DNA from 3 places in the Simiduia curdlanivorans genome. Region 3 is predicted to be linked to each of the others. Evidence: predicted binding sites of a transcription regulator. Region 3 holds the regulator's gene; each other region holds the start of a gene.

Region 1 (6,314 bases), 490 kb from region 3:
AAATAATGTGCATTACGCGCAGCGGTTGGTTTAAACTTGCCATTCAATATTCATCCTTAACTTGAATGTGGCTTGCTCCCTTGTGGGGTGAATTTTAACGGCTTGTTAAGGTAAGGAAAAGGAAAATAAGGGATTAATATGGTAAAGGTCTGCTTTTGGGTCTTGGCGATAGCTTCGGTATACAGTTATCTGCTTTACCCACTTGTTTTAAAGTCGCGTGAATTGGTTGTTGGACGCAAGCGCCAAGGCGAAGAGCAAGGTGATTCTTCGCTGATCCACATGACCCTCATTGTTACTGCGTACAATGAAGAGCGTAGGATTCGCGAAAAGATTGAGAATACCCTCGCTATCGATTTTGCCGCCGATCGCTTAGAGCTTATCGTGGCTTCAGACTGTTCTGACGACGCAACGGATGCCATTGTTGCCGAGTACTCCGATCGTGGCGTTCGTTTAGTTCGCGCCAGTGAGCGCTTGGGTAAGGAAAATGCCCAGCTGGCTGCCATTCTTGAGGCTAAGGGTGACGTACTGGTGTTTTCTGATGTTGCAACACATATTCCGAATGATGCGCTATTGAAGTTAGAGCACTATTTTGCCGACCCTGAAATAGGCGCCGTTTCGAGCGAAGACCGGTTCGTGAGTAAAGATGGCGTAGTGGCGGGTGAGGGGGCCTATGTTAAGTATGAAATGTGGTTGCGAGCGCTAGAGTCGCGTTTGTCTGGTTTGGTGGGCTTGAGTGGATCTTTCTTCGCTGCGCGCAAGTCTGTTTGCGCCGACTGGGACATTCACTCGCCGAGTGATTTTAATACGGCGTTGAATACGGTGAAATCGGGTTTACGAGCAGTTTCTGCACCTGATGTGCTCGGTTTTTACCAGGATTTGCAAGACCCTGCTAAAGAGTATCAGCGAAAAGTGCGTACCGTTTTGCGAGGCATGACGGGGCTGTCGCGGCATAGCGAGGTGATGAATCCATCCACCTTTGGCTTTTTTGCTGTACAAGTTATCTCGCACAAGCTGATGCGTTGGCTAACACCTTGGTTTCTCGTCGCTTTCTTTATTACCTCAGCCGCTTTGGCGACTACAGGGTTGCTTTTTGCCTTGGTGTTTTTGGCTCAGATAGGGTTTTACGGCGTTGCCATGGCCGCCCAGTTTGCGCCGGATTTGCGTCGATCAGGTGTTGTGCGGTTGATTTACTTTTTCGTGCAGGTTCACGTTGCGCTTATGGATGCTTCGGTAAAATTTTTCACGGGAAAAAGGATGACCACATGGAAGCCCTCCGCGCGTTGATTCCTGGGGCCTTGGCGCCAACTGGGAACCCAATTTCAACTTCTGGTCTCGGTGACAATACGGCGCTTGCGGTGACTAACTTCCAGTCTTGTTTTCTCGATTCTGGTACATCTGCTCTAGCTGTGGCGTTAATCGACGCGCGCGCGCGGCGTGCGAACGTTAAGTTTCCGAAAGTGATCATACCTGGATATTGTTGCCCCGATTTAGTATCCGCGGCCAAGTTTGCTGGTTTGCAACCAGTTGCGGTTGATATTGGCAGAGAGGATGCAAGCTACGATCTTCACCAGCTAGCACAAGTCATGGATACAGATACGGTTGCGGTGATTGCCATCAATTTTCTGGGTGTGGCTGAGCGGTTAGAGGCTATTCGCGAGGTCATCGGCACGCGTGATGTAGCCTTGGTAGAGGATAATGCGCAGTGGTTGCCGGCTTCTGAATATACTTCTGTAGCGGATTATGTGGTGTTTTCCTTTGGCCGGGGTAAGCCGCTGAGTTTATTGGGAGGCGGTGTCGTTTTTTATCGTGCTACTTTGGCAGAGCTGCAGTTTGAGCCGGATGAATACGGGCAAACTGGGTACACCTATCGATTGAAATTATTTGCCTATAACTTGATGCTGCGGCCAGTTGGTTATCGCTTAGTGTGCCTATTGCCGTTTCTACGTTTGGGCTTAACGGTCTACAAGCCTAAAACTAAAATTGCCTTTATGGATAGTCAAAGGTTGAAGCTGTTGGGCGCGAATTTAGCTGCTTATAGGGTTCGTTCACAAGGGCTCGAAACGTCTTTGTTGAACGCTTTTGTAGCCGTTGATCGCAACCCCTATTCCGCTTTGAGTTCTAATCGAAGCGGTAGATTACTGCGCTTTCCTGTGTTGTGCGCATCGGAGCAGGAAAGGGATAGGTTGCTCGCGGAGCTGGTCGGCCTTGGTGCGTCAGCCTTATATGGCCGCTCGATAGATCAGGTTGAAGGTGTTGGGGCCTTGGTTGAGGTGCCGTACCCCTTGATTAATGCTAAAAGCTTTGCGAGTAGATTGCTGACCCTGCCACTACATCGTTATGTGGAGAAGCATTACTTGCAGAGCTTGCTCCGTAAGCTACAAGGTTTTTTCCATAGGCCTCTTTAGCTTATCTCTCGGCTATAGGGGCCGCCGTTTTTCCCAGGATGTTGCAATATCAATAAGGCTGCTTGTTTCGCTTTGGCAGTCGGTGTTGCAGTGGGTTTGAAAGATGATCATAGCGAAATACTGCTGGTTTAGCGCCCTGGCTTTGAGCTGCAATAATTTTGCCCATAAATAATTGCCAGTAGTCTCTTTGCCTATATTAAATTGCTCGAGGAGTAGGAACTGTTCTTGAGTGTTTATATGCTTTAGCCTACTTATTTGATAATTCTCCATCATTATCTTCACCGGTTGGCTATCTACGCGCTTCCAGATTTCTTTATCGTAGGTGGTGTCGATATAAGGGACTAGCTTACCCTCCTTTGACGGTATATTTTTAACCAGGTCGATGCGAACATTTAGGTCTTGAAAGTCTATCTTTTTGGTTTCCACAGAGGTGTTATTAATGGCTTTTATGGGCACCTCTTGCATGACATATCTTATGTCGCCTTGGCTTTGAAAATCTTTCAATGAATAGGGGTTTGTAGGGGGGGTAGTGTGGTTTGCTAGCAGGTAAAGCAGGGGGCCTAGCGCCAGTAGGAGGGTTGCAATAACGGGTGAGCCCATCTCCATATGAATGACATGTGGCTTAGTGTGTTGAACCATGGGTGCAAAGTAGAGCGCTGGCAACATGAACGCGCCAAATACCGCCCACCCGAACAGTTCGTGGTCATGCATGAGGTTACTTTGCATCTCTGTGTGGTAACCGATAAGTATCAGGATAAAGATTCTTACCCAGTTGGCAAAAAGTGCCAATGCAATACTACATAGTATTAGCCATGTATTTTGTTTTAATGAGGATCGGTTAAGCAGACCTATGATGTAGGCTAAGAGCACGGCAATGACTAAATACCGGAGGCCGGAGCATCCGTCTGCAATAACAATCAAGCCGCTCGGTATTTGGATTGTATTGTTTTCAATAAAGGCTGGAATCTGAAGCGCACTGATCAACTTGCTAACAACAAAGCCACTTAAGGAGACCAAGGTGTTGGTTAGTTGCGGCCAAATAGGTATGACGAATAGTAAAAGTGCAAGGGTGGGCGCCAACTGCTTAAAACTTTTCCATGAAAAGCAAGCGGCAATGTAAAACCCGATCAGCGCTAGCCAGAAGATGGCTGACAAAAGTTCAATTCTATTGATCTGGAATAAAAACCAACAAAGCGAGCTGCAGCCTAACGCTAACAGCGGCAGCCATGGTGTTGGATGTTTTATATTGTTGTTCGGCGTTTCAGCTTTAAAACTAAGGCGCCATAGAAAGTGTGCCAGCATAGCCAGTGTTGGTAGGGCATGACTAAGTGCTTGGTCCCATTTTGTCCAATGGCTTCCCAAGCTTTTAAGTGTAGGGTAGCAAAGAGCCACGGTAACTAAGATAGCGAGATAAATTATAAAATTTAATCTCTTTCTGATTAGTATCTCTTTAATATTGTCAATGCGCGGGCCAATCAAGCTAATTTGCTCCTATTTGCTCTGGCGCTGATTTGTTGGGTAATTGGGGGGTGCATGCAGCCGGCTTGGAATGCTGAGAGTAGTATAATGAGAGCTGCTGTGATAGGTGCTGAATGAGCTGAGGTATTGTAAGAAACGAGCAGCTCGCACTTCAGAATGCGGGAAATCACTAAACTCATAACGTCCATGTGCTAATCAACTAATAGTGTATTGGCTGATTCTAACGAATATGACTTGTAACTTCCAGATTGGGGGCAGTAGAGCGCGCCAGCAGAGTGCTGGCGCGGTTATAGCTAGCGGGCCGCTTGCTTTCTGGCAATGCCCAAACTTAATAGACCGAGTGCAAGCAGCAATATCGAGCCTGGTTCTGGTAGCCGGCCAACAACGATATCGTCAATGCCCCAGCCATCATTCCCTTTGCTGTTGATAAAGCTAAGTGTCGCGCCAATGATGTTCATGCTGCTGCTAACCGATACGTAACCTAAGTTACCACTCTGCAAATAGGGCGAAATGGTAAAACTGTCCGATTGGCTATTGTCTTCAAACAATAATTTAAGTGTTGCGCCAACGTCGGCAGCATCTGCGATCAAAAAGCCAAAGGCATTCATGCCATTGGTTTGTGGGTTATCAAAAGCCCAAGAAATTTCGCGCGCATCGTTACTGTCTAGCCACAGGTCGCGATCGTAGGTTGACAGTGTTTCTCTGCCATATTCGCCCGTCGCAGCGCTTTCGATCATGATGTGGTTGTTGTACAGGTTGGAGCCGCCTTGGCCGGCAGTTACTAAGCTGAAGGTGCCAACGTTGGTGGCATAGCTTGCAGCGTGGCTTTCCCAGCTGTTTTGATGACTGCCACCGTTCGCGGCAGAGGCGTCAGCTAGGCCGTCAAAGTTTTCTACTACCACTGGGCCACTTAATGAACTAATGAATGCTGCCTGGCCAGCAACCGCATCTGCGTTGTAATTTACGATAACGGAAGCGTTGGTTAGCGCCGGGATGACTAAAAGTGCGCAGCTGATGAGGGTCGCTTTCAATGTGATTTGCATCGGAATCCTTCCTGTGAAAATACTTCAGTGTCTTAGCGTGCTTAACATGCTGCCGAGTGACGAGTATCAGTTGTTGAGTTTCTCGCAGTAATAAGCATGTAGTGTGCCATGTCACTTAAGCTTATGATTTCTATGTGTTTTTTGTAATTTCATTACCCTTCGCACTTGCCTGATGTAAATAAAGTCGACAGTGTGTTGTGGGTGGCGTTTGTTGGGTTGAGTTCGGCATATGCGGCCTTGTGGCTTGTTGGTAGTGGGTGGTTATTGAAAAGTGGTTTCTATATTTGGTTGAACCCGTTTCGGCCAAACGCGTTTTGGTGGCCATGCCATTATGTTTACGCTGGGTTGAATGGAATTTAGGTAAGCTATTGGGTGGACGGTTTGGAGTCTAAAATGATGAAGCACCTTACGGCAGCGCCGCTTATAGGTGTGTAAAGTATTTCGGCGTTGTGCGGCCTAATGCCGGTAGTTCGCCGGATGGCGGGGCGCGAGGGTGGAGCCTTGAGTGGGATGCTTGAACGTTGGGGCGAGGTTTGCCTGCGGAAGTTTGCTGAGCCCTGCTTGTACGAATAATGTTTTAATCAGAGAATACCTCATACCAGAGACTGAGGCGCCAATTCGGTTACTTTGCTTGCTTGATTGGATGTGTGCTAGAGCCGTTAAGTTGTCTGATACTAAGCAGGCGTGCTGTGGTTGCTTGCTGTTATCCTATCCTGATGTTAAGTGTGGGTGCGCCGGAACGGATGGCAACAAAATCTGAACCTCAGTGAGGTAGGCCCAAACGAGTGTTCGTGGTGCGAGATTAAAGGCATTGCGACTCAGTTAAGGGAATTCTGACCATAAAAGGTTCATGGTCGCAGTTGATTAAGGATGGAATCTTGACCCAAGTAACGAATATAGCTAATCCCTTTACGTGCAGCATTATTGGCAACGGTAAGTTGACTTTGGTGTGTGCTCAACTATTGCTGGCTGCATCTCATCGCATTCAAGCCATCGTTTCTGACAGCGCCGAGCTTAGGGCGTGGGCCGAGGCTCATAATATTCCTGTTATCGAGGCTTCGGGCGATGTTGAGTCTTTTCTTGAGCAGAGGGAATTTGCCTATCTATTTAGCGTCATCAACCTAAATAAAATTTCAGCTAGATTGTTGGCGATGCCAACAAAACTCGCCATTAATTTCCACGATGCACCTTTGCCTCGCTATGCCGGTTTGCATGTGACCTCTTGGGCTATTGCCAATCAGGAATCAACATTTGGTGTTACTTGGCATGAAATGAATACAGAGTTCGACGCCGGTAGAATTCTTAAGCAGGTCGAATTTCCAATAGAAGCCGGCGAAACAGCATTTAGTTTAAACGTTAAATGTTTTACCAAGGCGCGCGAAACCTT
Region 2 (6,314 bases), 120 kb from region 3:
ACAAGCCCTGCGAGCTGGTAGCCTGGATAACCTGACACTACAAATTATCCTTGTTAAACAATTGCCTGACCCCAGTTTGCAAGAGCTGCATGCACACGCCAATCACCTAGCGCCGGCACCGAGTTTACAGCCGAGAATGCAATTTGACGGCTATAAAATACTGCGTGAAATCTATATCAGTAGCCGCAGTCATGTTTATCTCGCCGAAGACCTAGACACTAAAGAAAAGGTTGCGCTCAAAATCCCGTCGGCCGAAATGCGCAATAATGAGGCCTATTTGGAAGCCTTCTTCATGGAAGAGTGGATTGCCAATCGGCTCAATAATGCCCACGTTTTAAAGGCGGTTAAACCGACGCGACAGCGACATTACCGCTATACCGTGACTGAGTACCTAGAAGGTAAAACCTTGGCGCAGTGGATAATTGATAATCCTAAACCAAGTATCGGTAGCGTAAGGGCTATAGTGCGGCAAATTGCTAAGGGCTTGCAGGCGTTTCATCGCCAGGAAATGGTGCATCAGGATTTAAGGCCTTATAACGTGATGATCGATGAAGTCGGGGTTGTAAAAATTATTGATTTTGGTGCAACCAAAGTTGCAGGTATTACCGAAATTACCGGTGTAGACGACGGTATAGTGGGTACTGCGCAATATACTGCGCCCGAGTATTTTTTAGGTTTGCCCGGTACCAGTCGGTCGGATATTTTCTCGCTCGGTGTCATTACCTACCAAATGTTGTGTGGCGAATTGCCCTATGGCATCGGTGTGTCTAAGGCGCGCAGTTTGCGCGAGCAGCGCCGACTTAGCTATAGGCCTATGCATCGACAGGATGCGAGCCTACCGGAATGGCTCGACTATGCCATCAGCAAAGCGGTTCACGTTAATCCGCAAAAGCGCTATCAAGACGTTGCGGAGTTTGTCTACGAACTGGAGCACCCGAATGCCAACTTTATGCGTCGAGCAAAGCCGCCCTTGTTAGAGCGAGATCCGGTGCTGTTTTGGCAGGGGCTGAGTTTGTTATTGTTGTGTTTATTGTTATGGCAGGTGAGCCATGCGTTGTGATGCTTGAGCGGCAAGGTGCGAAGCGCCACCGCTCAAAGACTTGAATGTGTATTACCAGGCCTTGTAGGGTAGAAATTTTCCGTTCATGGTAACCACCACCCGATCACCTTTCGGGTTCTCCTCTTTGTCTACCTCTAGGCTGAAGTCGATGGCGCTCATAATGCCGTCGCCGAACTTTTCTTGAATAACTTCTTTGAGTGTTTCGCCATAAACACCCACCACTTCATATAAACGATAAATAAGCGGATCTTGCGGAATGGATTGATCCCACGTTTTGGTTGGGTATTCCATCAAGCTAGCCATGGCTGCATCGGGTAGATTCAATAGCGCGCATAATTTTTGCGCTGGCTCTTTGCTCATGCTATTCATGCCCAAACAGGCGGATGTGACCCAAACGGTAGACGCGCCAAGCTCTGCGGCAATGGACTCCCAAGATAAGCCCTTTGATTTTTTCGCCAATATAATGGCTTCAACTAGGTCAATTTTTTTCATCGAGTTAGCTCCAAGTGATAGCTATGCTTAAAATAGAAAATTTTCAATCGCCCTTGGCTAAGAGCAATTACTATGCCATGGAAAATTTCGGGTAGATTGAATGCGCTGACCGTAATGGCGAGAGCTTGGCTAACTAGTCAGCACTAAGCCTGCGCTAAGGAGCAGCATGCACTTACAGTTGAGGGATTATTTGCACTAGATTTGTGCTACTGCTCGAAAGACGGTGCCGGTGTGGAGCCTGCTAGTAACCGGATGGCTGCGTAACTTAGCAGGCACACCTGACGAAGGATGCTACCTAGGTTGCGAATTGCTCGCGTAGTATGTTTTTCTGAACCTTGCCCATGGCGTTGCGCGGCAGAGTAGCAACGAACTCGACCCGCTTGGGAACTTTGAAATTGGCCAGCTGGGTTTTGCAATGCTGGATAATATGTTCGGCACTTGGCGCTTGGCCATCGGCTACAATCACGGCCAAAACGGCTTCGCCAAAGTCGGCATGGGGCACCCCAATCACTGCCGATTCCAGAACACCTGGCATGTCGTCTATCACCAGTTCGATTTCTTTCGGGTAAACATTCAAGCCGCCACAAATAATTAAATCTTTCGCCCGCCCGACAATGGATAGATAACCGTCTGTGTCTATAACGCCTTTATCGCCGGTATTAAAAAATCCGTCGGCGGTGAAATCTTCGGCGGTCTTTTCTGGCATACGCCAATAGCCAGAAAAAACGTTTGCACCTTGCACCTGTATATTGCCTATGTCGCCGTTTGATAGTGTTTGTCCAGTGTCATCGACTATGCGTACCGTCACGCCGGGCAGGGCTGGCCCTACCGTGCCGGCGCGGCGTTCGCCGTTTAATGGGTTGGATGTGTTCATGCCGGTTTCTGTCATGCCGTAGCGTTCAAGAATGGCGTGACCGGTGCGGGATTGAAATTCGACAAAGGTTTCAGCCAATAGCGGTGCCGAGCCAGAGGTGAAAAGGCGTATGCTTTTACAGCTTTGCGATCCAAAAGCGGGATTGTTAAGCAGACGCGTGTAGTAGGTTGGAACACCCATCATTACAGTGCAATCGGGTAGCGCCGTCACCGCCGCTTGATCGCGAAAGCCGCTATGCCAGGCCATGCTGGCACCGCTCATTAACACACAGCTGAGTGCAACGAATAAACCGTGCACGTGATAAATAGGTAGCATGTGTAACAGATGATCTGCCGCGCTAAAGCCCCAAGCCTGTACCAGTGTCTGCGCGTTTTTACGCAAGTTATCGTGGCTTAGCATGATGCCTTTGGGTTTACCGGTGGTGCCCGATGAATAGAGCAGTGCGGCCATGTCAGTACCGATGCGCTGGGCAATATCGGCGCTGCTGCTTTCGTTGGCTGCGCCTTCCATAAGGCTGCCGGAGCCATCGGCGTCGAGTGTGAGCAGCGCTTTAACGCACTCGGTCGGCATAACGGCACTTAGCAAGTCTGTGGCTTGGCTATCGCACACAATCAGTGTTGGCTCGGCATTGGTTAGAAAGTAGCTAAGCTCAGCGGTTGTGTAGGCGGTGTTGAGCGGGTGATACACCAAGCCTGCGCGCAAGCAGGCCAAGTAAAGAAATAAGTTTTCCACTGATTTCGTCACTTGCACGGTGACTCTGTCGCCCGCCTTGGCGCCGAGTTTTAACAAACTATTAGCAATGCGCGCTGATGCTTGTTCGGCCTCGCCGTAGCTGACGGTTCGGCCCTCGGGTGTACACAACAGCCGGGTGCTTTTGTCGGTGGGAAAGTGCTGTTGAAAATGTGCGTAGAGGTTGGCGTTGTCAGTCATAGGTGATCGCTGTGGCGGCAGATTAAAAATTAACGTTCTAAGGGCGCTATATTAACATCTCACAGGAGGATGGCACTTACTTAAGAACAGGAACCCAGTATCTATGTGGGGTTCACACTGCATCACTCATCTACTGCCTGAATCGTCGATACTTTGGTAAATCTATATCACTGCGTTGGTGGTTTGTGCATTTTCTTTTTACGCGAGCCGTAGTGTAACGGAGACCACGCGTATTTTGCGTCATAGTAAACGAACCAAAAGAAACGCTCCCCGGCTACACGCCCTGCGGGTTGTGGTCTCAGTCACATCCATGTGACTGCCCCTTCGGGCGCTGACGCGGACCAAATCGCTCCAGACGATTAGTCACTCCGGGCGAATTTTTGTTGTCGCCGGCGACCCGCCTTACCCTCAAGGGGCACCGAGGTCCATGCGGAACACCGCTCACCGCTGCGCAAGGGGCCCCAAGATCGCGGCTTCGTAGCTATTTTTAGGGTATTATAATTCCCAAAAATTTTTCTATTAATGTCAAATATAATACCCATTGTTCATTGGCTTTATCGCTTGAGTAAGTCGTATTCACCTCACAGGCGCTATTGCCGACCACCAGACCTTTGAATGATTGCGGCCCACGCAGGCGGTGTGTGATCTATCGTCCGATAAACTCGGCTTCCTTTTTGTCAAAAAATGCCATGATGGCGTTCTGACTGTCTTGGCTGGTGGAGCAGGTTGTTTGTAACTTGGATTCCAAATCCAGTGTTTGTTCAAACGATGACGTATGCACATTGCGCAGAATGTGTTTACCAAATTGTTGTGACAAGGGCGCACCTTTGGCTAAGGCTTGTGCCCATATTTGGGTCTGGCTTTCTAGCGCATCGCTAGCCACACGTTTATTGATGAGTCCGTATTTTTCGCACTCTGCTGCTGATAACTTTGCTGCTTCGGCAAATAATTGCAGGGCTTTTTTGTAGCCTAATGCATTGACTAAGTGATGGCTCATGCCGCCATCGGGCACTAACCCTAAACTCGCGAAGGCGAGATATAAATAGGCGTCGTCGGCCATCACCGCTAGATCACAGCTCATTGCAAGGGCTGCGCCAATACCCACGCAGGCGCCCTGAATGGCGGCGATATACAGTTTTGATGACTGCGCAATAGCCATCAGTATCGGTTTGTACTCTTGCTGAATTTGTTCGTCGATGGTGCTGTAGCCCGCTAGGCCTTCAGATAAATCTGTGCCGGCGCTAAAGCCGCGCCCGGCGGCGCGAATCACCACAATACGAATTGCTTGATCTTGCTCAATGGCTGCAATTAACTGGTTTAATTCGCGGCGCATGGTTTGGTTTATGGCGTTTAATGTTTTTGGGCGATTTAGCGCAATGGTTGCAACGCGGTTTTCAACGCCGTAGGTGAGGGTTTCAAAATTGTCCATGGCTGTTATTTTCTCCATCGGATAAATGCTCGTCACGTTGGTGCTTGTAGCAAATCGACTTAACTAAGAGCGCCAGCTTCTTCTAACGCCGAAATTGCTACGCTATCGAAACCCCAAGCCGCGAGTAGGGCTTTGGTGTCTGCGCCTTCAGCTGAGGGCGCCGCTGGGATAGCGCATTCGCTGCGGCTAAATTTCGGCGCAGGGGCAGGTTGCTGTACGCCATTAATCTCAATATAGGTGCCGCGTGCTTTATTGTGTGGGTGCTCTATGGCTTCTTGATAATCCAAGATGCCGGTTACACAGGCGTCGCTGCCCTCAAAAATATCGACCCATTGGGCGCGGGTTTTTGATTTAAAGGTGTGGCTAAGTGCGGCTTTTATTTCATCCCACTTTTCTGGATTGTTTTGGTGTTGAATAAACTCTTCCGGTAAATCGGCCCTGCGAATCATCTCGGCAAAGAATTTCGGTTCTATGGGCCCTACGGAAAGGTGTTTACCGTCGGCGGTTTCATAGGCGCCATAGTAAGGCACGCCACCGTCGAGTAAATTACTTTGCCGCGATGGGTTCCAGAAGCCGAGTTTATTGAGGGTGTAGAACATGCTCATTAAATGCGCCGAACCATCGGTGATGGCGCTATCAATCACTTGACCTTTACCTGATTTTTGAACCTCTAATAGCGCCGAGAGAATACCAATTACCAAAAATAAACTGCCGCCGGCGTAATCGCCAATGACATTCAGCGGTACGGTGGGTTGCGCTTGGCTGCCGATGGCGGCGGCTACGCCGGTGAGTGAAATATAGTTGTAATCGTGGCCGGCCGATTGTGCTAAGGGGCCAGTTTGGCCCCATCCGGTCATGCGACCATAGATAATTTTTGGATTGCGGGCCAAACATTCATCTGGCCCAAAACCTAAGCGCTCTGCGACGCCGGGTCGATTGCCTTCGAAAATAACATCGGCTTTCTCCACCAAGGTCAACAGGGTATTCAAGCCCTCGGTGGTTCTTAGGTTTAAGGCGATACTTTTTTTGCCTCGTGAATTGACGTCCTGCGCCGAAGGCGGCGCGATGGAGTTGGGTTTCGATACCCGTTCCACCACAACCACTTCCGCGCCTAGGTCGGCCAACACTTGGCCAGCGTAGGGGCCTGGGCCAATACCTTTCATCTCAATAATTTTTATACCGGTAAGCGGGCCCATGGGTTGTCTCTTTTTTAGGTTTTCTTAGTTTTAGGTGTTCTTAGTTTTTAGGTCGTTAAATTTATTAGGTGGTTAAATGTCATTCGATGGTTATATTAATTTAAATTGCTGCGGTATTGATCGGAAAAAATATCCCGGCCGATGATTAGTTTCATAATCTCTGAGCTACCGGCAAAAATGCGGTTTGCGCGGGCATCGGTGAACATATTGCAAATGGGGTAGTCTTGCATATAGCCAGCGCCACCGTGTAGCTGCACGCCTAAATCCAACATCCGCCATTCAACCTCAGTGCTCTGCAATTTCGCTTTTGCTGCCAAGTTAATAGACAGGTCA
Region 3 (6,314 bases):
CAATTTCCGTGGGCGACATTAAAAACATCATCAAACACCTCAAAGAACGCGGTATAGGCGTGCTTATTACCGATCACAATGTGCGCGAAACTCTCAGTATCTGCGAGAAAGCCTATATCGTCAGCGAGGGGCATATCATCGCAGAAGGCGACGCCAATACTGTGCTAGCCAACCAGCGAGTCCGCGAGGTTTATTTAGGTGATCAATTCACTCTCTAATTTTAATTTACCCTACGGCTCATAAAGGCATGGAGCTTGCTTGTCAATATTGCCTGAGCCCTGACGGATGACTACACTAAGACCATACCTCGGCGAAGTTGCGAGGCACTACCTTAAAGGATGTTAGTCATCAAACCATGAAGCCATCACTACAGCTCAAGCTAGGTCAACAACTGACCATGACGCCGCAGTTGCAGCAGGCCATCCGGCTGCTGCAGTTGTCCACCTTGGATTTGCAAGCGGAAATTCAGGAGGCGCTAGAATCCAACCCCATGCTCGAAATATCAGAGGGCGAAGACGGGGCACAGGACACAGAGGCCAGTAGCGATGTCAGCGAACCTAGCGACCCAGAATTTAACAGTGCCAAAGAATCTACCGAAACCAACCTACAAGAATTAAACACGCCGGAAACTTCACCCGATAACAACCAGTCCAATGAGATGGATAGTGACTGGAACAACGACATACCCGACGACCTGCCGGTCGACACCAACTGGGACGACATCTACACCTCCGGCCCAGCCAGCAGCGGTTCAGGCAGCGACGAAGACCGCGATTACGAGCGCGGCGATAGCACCGGCGAAAGCCTGCAGGAACACCTGCTGTGGCAGCTCAATTTAACCCCCATGAGCGACAGGGACAGAGTCATCGCCCTATCGATCATCGACGATATCGAACCGAGCGGCATGCTGGGCAACCCCATCGGCGACATAGCCGAGGGCCTCAATCAAGAACAGGAAATGCTCGAAGACCCGGTTGAACTGGACGAAGTGTTAGCGGTTCTCCATCGCATTCAACAGTTTGACCCGGTCGGTGTCGCCGGCCAAGACTTGGCCGAGTGCCTACTTATCCAACTGCGAACACTGCCAACTACTACACCTTTCCTAGATGCTGCTAAGCTTATTGTTAAGGATCATTTAGCGCTGTTAGGCAATCGCGATTACAAGCAACTGATGCGGCGCTGTAAACTTAAAGAAGCTGAGCTGGCAGAGGTAATCGGGTTAATTCAAACCCTAAACCCGCGCCCCGGCGAACAAATCGCACAGGCCGATACTGAATATGTTGTTCCAGATGTCTTTGTCAGTAAGAAGCAGGATCGCTGGTTAGTGGAACTTAACCCAGACATAGCGCCTAAAATACGCATTAACGCTGGTTACGCCTCGCTCGTCAAACGGGCAGATACCAGCCCAGATAACAACTTCATGCGCGACCATTTGCAAGAGGCGCGCTGGTTCCTCAAGAGCCTGCAAAGCCGCAACGAAACCCTGCTCAAGGTCGCCAGTTGCATCGTCGAAAAGCAAATGGGCTTTTTTGAATCCGGCCCCGAGGCCATGCGCCCTATGGTACTGCACGACATTGCAGAAGAAGTTGGCATGCACGAGTCCACCATCTCCCGCGTTACCACACAAAAGTATATGCACACCCCGCGGGGCATCTTCGAGCTGAAATACTTTTTCTCCAGCCACGTCAGCACGGATGCGGGTGGAGAGTGCTCATCCACCGCGATTCGCGCCATTATTAAGAAGCTGGTGGCGGCTGAGAATCCGAAAAAACCCTTAAGCGACAGTAAAATCACCACCCTGCTTGAAGAGCAAGGCATTCAGGTAGCGCGCAGAACTATCGCTAAATACCGAGAGTCATTGGGCATTGCAGCATCCAATGAACGCAAGAGATTGATCTAAACGCTAGATCAAGCAACACCGCTACACCCTAGTTTTAGGCGCCCAGCTTTGGGGTTTGCACCAAAAAAGGGCAGTTGACAGCAAAAGCAGCGACACAAAGGAGCAGCCGAATGCAAATAAATATCAGCGGACACCACCTAGACCTGACCGACGCCATAAAAGATTACGTCCATGCAAAGCTGGAAAAGCTCGAGCGACACCACGACCGAATAACCAGTATCAACACCATACTAAGTGTTGATAAACTACAGCAAAAGGCGGAAGCGACAGTACACGTCAGTGGCGCTGAATTTTTCGCTGATTCAGAGTCTCAGGATCTCTATGCAGCCATAGACCTGCTCTCTGATAAGCTAGATCGCCAACTAATTAAACACAAAGAAAAACTCCGAAGCCATCGATAACCCTATGCAGTTTGAAACCCTTCTAGCCCCTCGCCGTGTACAACACGGTGTAGAGGGCGTCAGTAAAAAGCGCGTGCTTGAGACGATCGCCAACATCATCGCCACTGATATACCCAGCCTAGATGCCGATACACTATTTCGCAGCTTAATCGCGCGTGAAAAACTGGGTAGCACGGGCTTAGGTCATGGAATTGCTATCCCACACTGTCGAGTCGCCAGCTGTGAAAGCACTATTGGCGCTTTGGTTGTGCTCTCCAGCCCGATCGACTTCGATGCCATCGACGGTGCGCCGGTCGACGTCATATTTACCCTTATGGTGCCGGAAGAAGCCAGTAGCGAGCACTTACAAACATTGGCAAAACTGGCCGAATTATTTCAACAGGAAGAATTCCGCGCGGCACTGAGAACGGCTGAGACAAGCGATCTACTCTATAGTAGGGTAAGCGCATACCTTGCCACGCAATAAAGGGATTCTGTCAACATGAATACGGATAAAAGTACGGTCAAACAATCACCGCGCTTAATTATCGTCAGTGGCCGCTCCGGAGCAGGCAAGAGTACCGCCCTGCACGTGCTCGAAGATTTAGGATTTAACTGTGTCGATAATCTGCCTTTGCGCTTACTACCCGAGCTGGTACATCAATTAGTATCAGATCCAACACCCAATTCTCTATTTGCGATCAGCGTCGATGCTCGCAATGCTTGGCAGGAACTGCCCAAGTTTCCACAATTGGTGGCCGACGCCAATGCCAAGGGTATACGGATCGAGGTCATGTTTTTAGATGCCCGATCACCGGTACTGATTCAGCGCTTTAGCGAAACGCGGCGCAAGCACCCACTTAGTAAAGAAGGGGTCAGCCTAAAAGAGGCGACGGTAAAAGAGCGCGAGCTACTGCAACCCATCGTCGATTTAGCCGATCTAGTCATCGACACAACCACCCTCACCCTGCATCAACTGCGCGACCTGGTCAAAAACCGCGTCAGCTTGAACGCCGATACCAGTATGTCCGTGCAACTGGTGTCCTTTGGCTTTAAGCGCGGGGTGCCGGTAGACGCCGATTTCGTATTTGACGTGCGCTGCCTACCCAATCCTTACTGGAAACCCCACTTGAGGGCCCTAACGGGGCAAGATCAGCCGGTGGCGGATTTTTTAGAAGAACAAGAAGACACGCGCCTAATGCGCAGCGATATTCTGGCGCACTTAACGCGCTGGCTGCCAAAATTTGAACAAAGCAACCGCAGCTACATGACCATCGCTATTGGCTGCACTGGTGGCCAACACCGATCGGTTTATATGGCCGAAGAACTTTATAAAGCACTGGCGGGAAAAAACTCTAAACTACAACTTAGGCATCGAGAATTAACCGGCACAAAGGGCTAGGCGTAGCGTGATTGAAACCCAAATAGAGATTATCAACAAGCTAGGCCTGCACGCCCGTGCGGCGGCAAAAATGGCGACCTTGTGCGCACGTTTTGGCTGCAAAATTCAAGCGGGCATCGGCGAGAGAATGGTAGACGGCAAAAGTGTTATGTCGCTCATGCTGCTAGCCGCGGCCAAAGGCACACAGCTCAACCTAAGAACCGACGGCGACGATGAGCAGGAAGCCATGGACGCCATCACCGCTCTGATCAACGACTACTTCGGCGAAGGCGAGTAACGCTGTCGCTTTAACCCCGAGTTGGGTACCATGCGGGCCGAGACGCAACCGCCCGCACCTGATGGAAGGGCCGAGCAAGAATTTTGGATATTATCATGGCAAATCACGACCCAGCTGACGACCTGCTCGACGGCGAAGAACTCCCAAAAAGTCGAACCCAAATCAAAAACGAGGCCACAGCGCTACAGCAGCTTGGGGCTAAGCTATGTGATCTCAATAAGGATCAGCTGAGCAAGATTCCGCTGCCGGAAACGTTGCAACTGGCTATCGTAGAAATGGGTCGCATCAAAACCAACAGCGCAAAACGCCGGCACATGCAGTTTATTGGGCGACTGATGCGCGAAGCCGATCACGAAGCCATCGCAGCAGCTTACCAAGGCTTAATGCAAGTTTCAGAACAACACGTTTTGCAACAACACCTAGCCGAGCGTTGGCGCGATCGGTTTATTGCCGATGGCGACGACGCTATCAACGAGTTTATGTTGGACTACCCTCAAGCTGACCGACAGCAACTAAGGCAACTAGTGCGCACGGCAAAGTCCGAACTCGAGCGCAGCAAGCCGCCTGCTGCTGCACGCAAAGTCTTTCGTGCGATACGCGACACCATCGTGTCTAGCAGCCTTGTTTAGTGAAATCATCTTTTTTACCGGCATTTTAGGCTGCGCAGTTTTTGCTATCTCTGGCGCCCTAGCGGCGGCAGAGAAACAGCAAGATATCATGAGCTTTATCCTTCTGGGTGTAGTCACCGGCATTGGTGGCGGCACCATAAGAGATCTAATACTCAATAAACCTCAAGTGTTTTGGTTAGCCGAACCGATTTATCTTTATGTGTGCGTGATCGCCTCGGCGCTCACCTACTTTATTGCCCACTATATAGCGTCAAAACACCGCGCGCTGGTGTGGATGGACGCCGCCGGTATGGCCCTGTTTAGCGTGATGGCAACTCACACGTCACTCGCGTGGAACGACTCCTGGCTAGTCGCTATCGCCATGGCCATGATAACCGCCTCCTTCGGCGGTGTGATTCGCGACGTTATGCTCGACCAAATGCCGGTTATTTTGGAACCTGAAATTTACGTCTCGGCGAGCGTGACGGGTTCGCTCGTGTTTCTCATCGCAAATCATCTGCAGCTAGACTCGTCATTAAGCATCTGCCTAGGCTTTATCGGCGCCTTCAGTCTGCGCGGTGCTGCGATTATTTGGGACCTTAGGCTACCAAAATACCAAGACTAACTATTGCTGTTGATCGGGAATAAATTCTAACGCCGCCGAATTGATGCAATAGCGTAAGCCAGTGGGCTCTGGCCCATCTTCGAACACATGGCCAAGATGCTCACCACATTTGGATAATACCTCTACCCGGCGCATACCCCAGCTGTAATCTTTTTTAAGGACGATATTGTCGGCATTAAACATCTCCCAAAAGCTGGGCCAGCCGCTGCCCGATTCATACTTATGCTCAGACCGAAATACCGGTAATTTACACCCGGCTGTCACAAAAGTACCCTCACCTTTTGTCTCTAACAAAGCGCCTGTAAAAGCTCTCTCGGTGGCGCCATTCCACATCACATCAAATTGTTGCGCCGTTAATAACTCGGCCCATACATCTCTGGAGATCGATTCAAGATTTCGCTGATCAGCGATCATTTTTTTAGCTTGTTCTATTTTTTCATTATCTACTTGGGCCTTGTCCGCACAGGCGAAGAGCGAAACCAGCAGCAAGATACAACCAATCATCTTTGTCACAGCGATACCTCTATATACGGCAAATGAGTCTAGTTATCGGTTAGACTCGGCCTAGATGTATTTGTTACACCCGCGCTTTTCTAAGCTCTAGGGGAAGCCAGCCAACTCAGAGCATTGCCGCAAGTTTCCTATGTTGCATCGCCGCTAATTCGTTTTTTAATGCTTTTGTCATCCAAAATCCCATTTCGCTCGTAACCGACTAAAATCCTATAACCATGAGCTGACGCCATGCGACTAATCACACCGCACCAAGGGTTAAATTTCGCAACCAAGGATATTTACGGCAAACCCTTCAGCTTGAAAAGTTTCAGGGGCAAGCGCGTTATGCTGTCATTTTTCCGCGATGCAGCCTGCCCCTTCTGCCACTTACGGGTGTATGAGCTGAGTCAAAATTATCAGCACTGGCAAGATCAAAACCTCGAAGTAATTGCCGTGTTTAGCGACACCCCAGCGCAAGTGCGCCGCTTTGTTGCTAATCACCCTCGGCCATTCACTATGCTCGCCGACCCCAAATTGGCGCTATACAATCATTATGGTGTCGAGCAATCGGGCACAGCTCTACTCAAAGCCTTGGTATTGAAACTACCTAGGATCATTAGGGGTTTTATG

Evidence for each region. Region 3 encodes sigma-54, which starts transcription at its own class of promoters, with help from an activator protein. Its sites were predicted from a motif close to TGGCACANNNNTTGCNNT; they were not measured.
Region 1: QWY82_RS06800 (PEP-CTERM sorting domain-containing protein) is a predicted target of sigma-54. The motif match lies at 5,019-5,036, and genes of this name have one in related genera.
Region 2: cynS (cyanase) is a predicted target of sigma-54. The motif match lies at 1,613-1,630, and genes of this name have one in related genera.

Annotation. Positions count from the first base shown of each region.
Region 1 covers NZ_JAUFQG010000004.1:1,498,304-1,504,617, forward strand. The annotation lists gene QWY82_RS06780 (glycosyltransferase) at 1-43, opposite strand, end outside; gene QWY82_RS06785 (glycosyltransferase family 2 protein) at 139-1,284, shown strand; gene QWY82_RS06790 (DegT/DnrJ/EryC1/StrS family aminotransferase) at 1,263-2,405, shown strand; gene xrt (exosortase) at 2,418-3,884, opposite strand; gene QWY82_RS06800 (PEP-CTERM sorting domain-containing protein) at 4,178-4,927, opposite strand; gene QWY82_RS06805 (MupA/Atu3671 family FMN-dependent luciferase-like monooxygenase) at 5,806-6,314, shown strand, end outside.
Region 2 covers NZ_JAUFQG010000004.1:1,869,520-1,875,833, forward strand. The annotation lists gene QWY82_RS08355 (bifunctional protein-serine/threonine kinase/phosphatase) at 1-1,060, shown strand, start outside; gene cynS (cyanase) at 1,112-1,552, opposite strand; gene QWY82_RS08365 (malonate--CoA ligase) at 1,848-3,356, opposite strand; gene QWY82_RS08370 (enoyl-CoA hydratase/isomerase family protein) at 4,003-4,785, opposite strand; gene QWY82_RS08375 (CaiB/BaiF CoA transferase family protein) at 4,845-5,981, opposite strand; gene QWY82_RS08380 (acyl-CoA dehydrogenase family protein) at 6,077-6,314, opposite strand, start outside.
Region 3 covers NZ_JAUFQG010000004.1:1,988,257-1,994,570, reverse strand. The annotation lists gene lptB (LPS export ABC transporter ATP-binding protein) at 1-218, shown strand, start outside; gene QWY82_RS08885 (RNA polymerase factor sigma-54) at 356-1,900, shown strand; gene hpf (ribosome hibernation-promoting factor, HPF/YfiA family) at 2,011-2,301, shown strand; gene ptsN (PTS IIA-like nitrogen regulatory protein PtsN) at 2,306-2,767, shown strand; gene rapZ (RNase adapter RapZ) at 2,783-3,682, shown strand; gene QWY82_RS08865 (HPr family phosphocarrier protein) at 3,690-3,959, shown strand; gene yjgA (ribosome biogenesis factor YjgA) at 4,055-4,588, shown strand; gene QWY82_RS08855 (trimeric intracellular cation channel family protein) at 4,581-5,192, shown strand; gene msrB (peptide-methionine (R)-S-oxide reductase MsrB) at 5,193-5,696, opposite strand; gene QWY82_RS08845 (peroxiredoxin family protein) at 5,934-6,314, shown strand, end outside.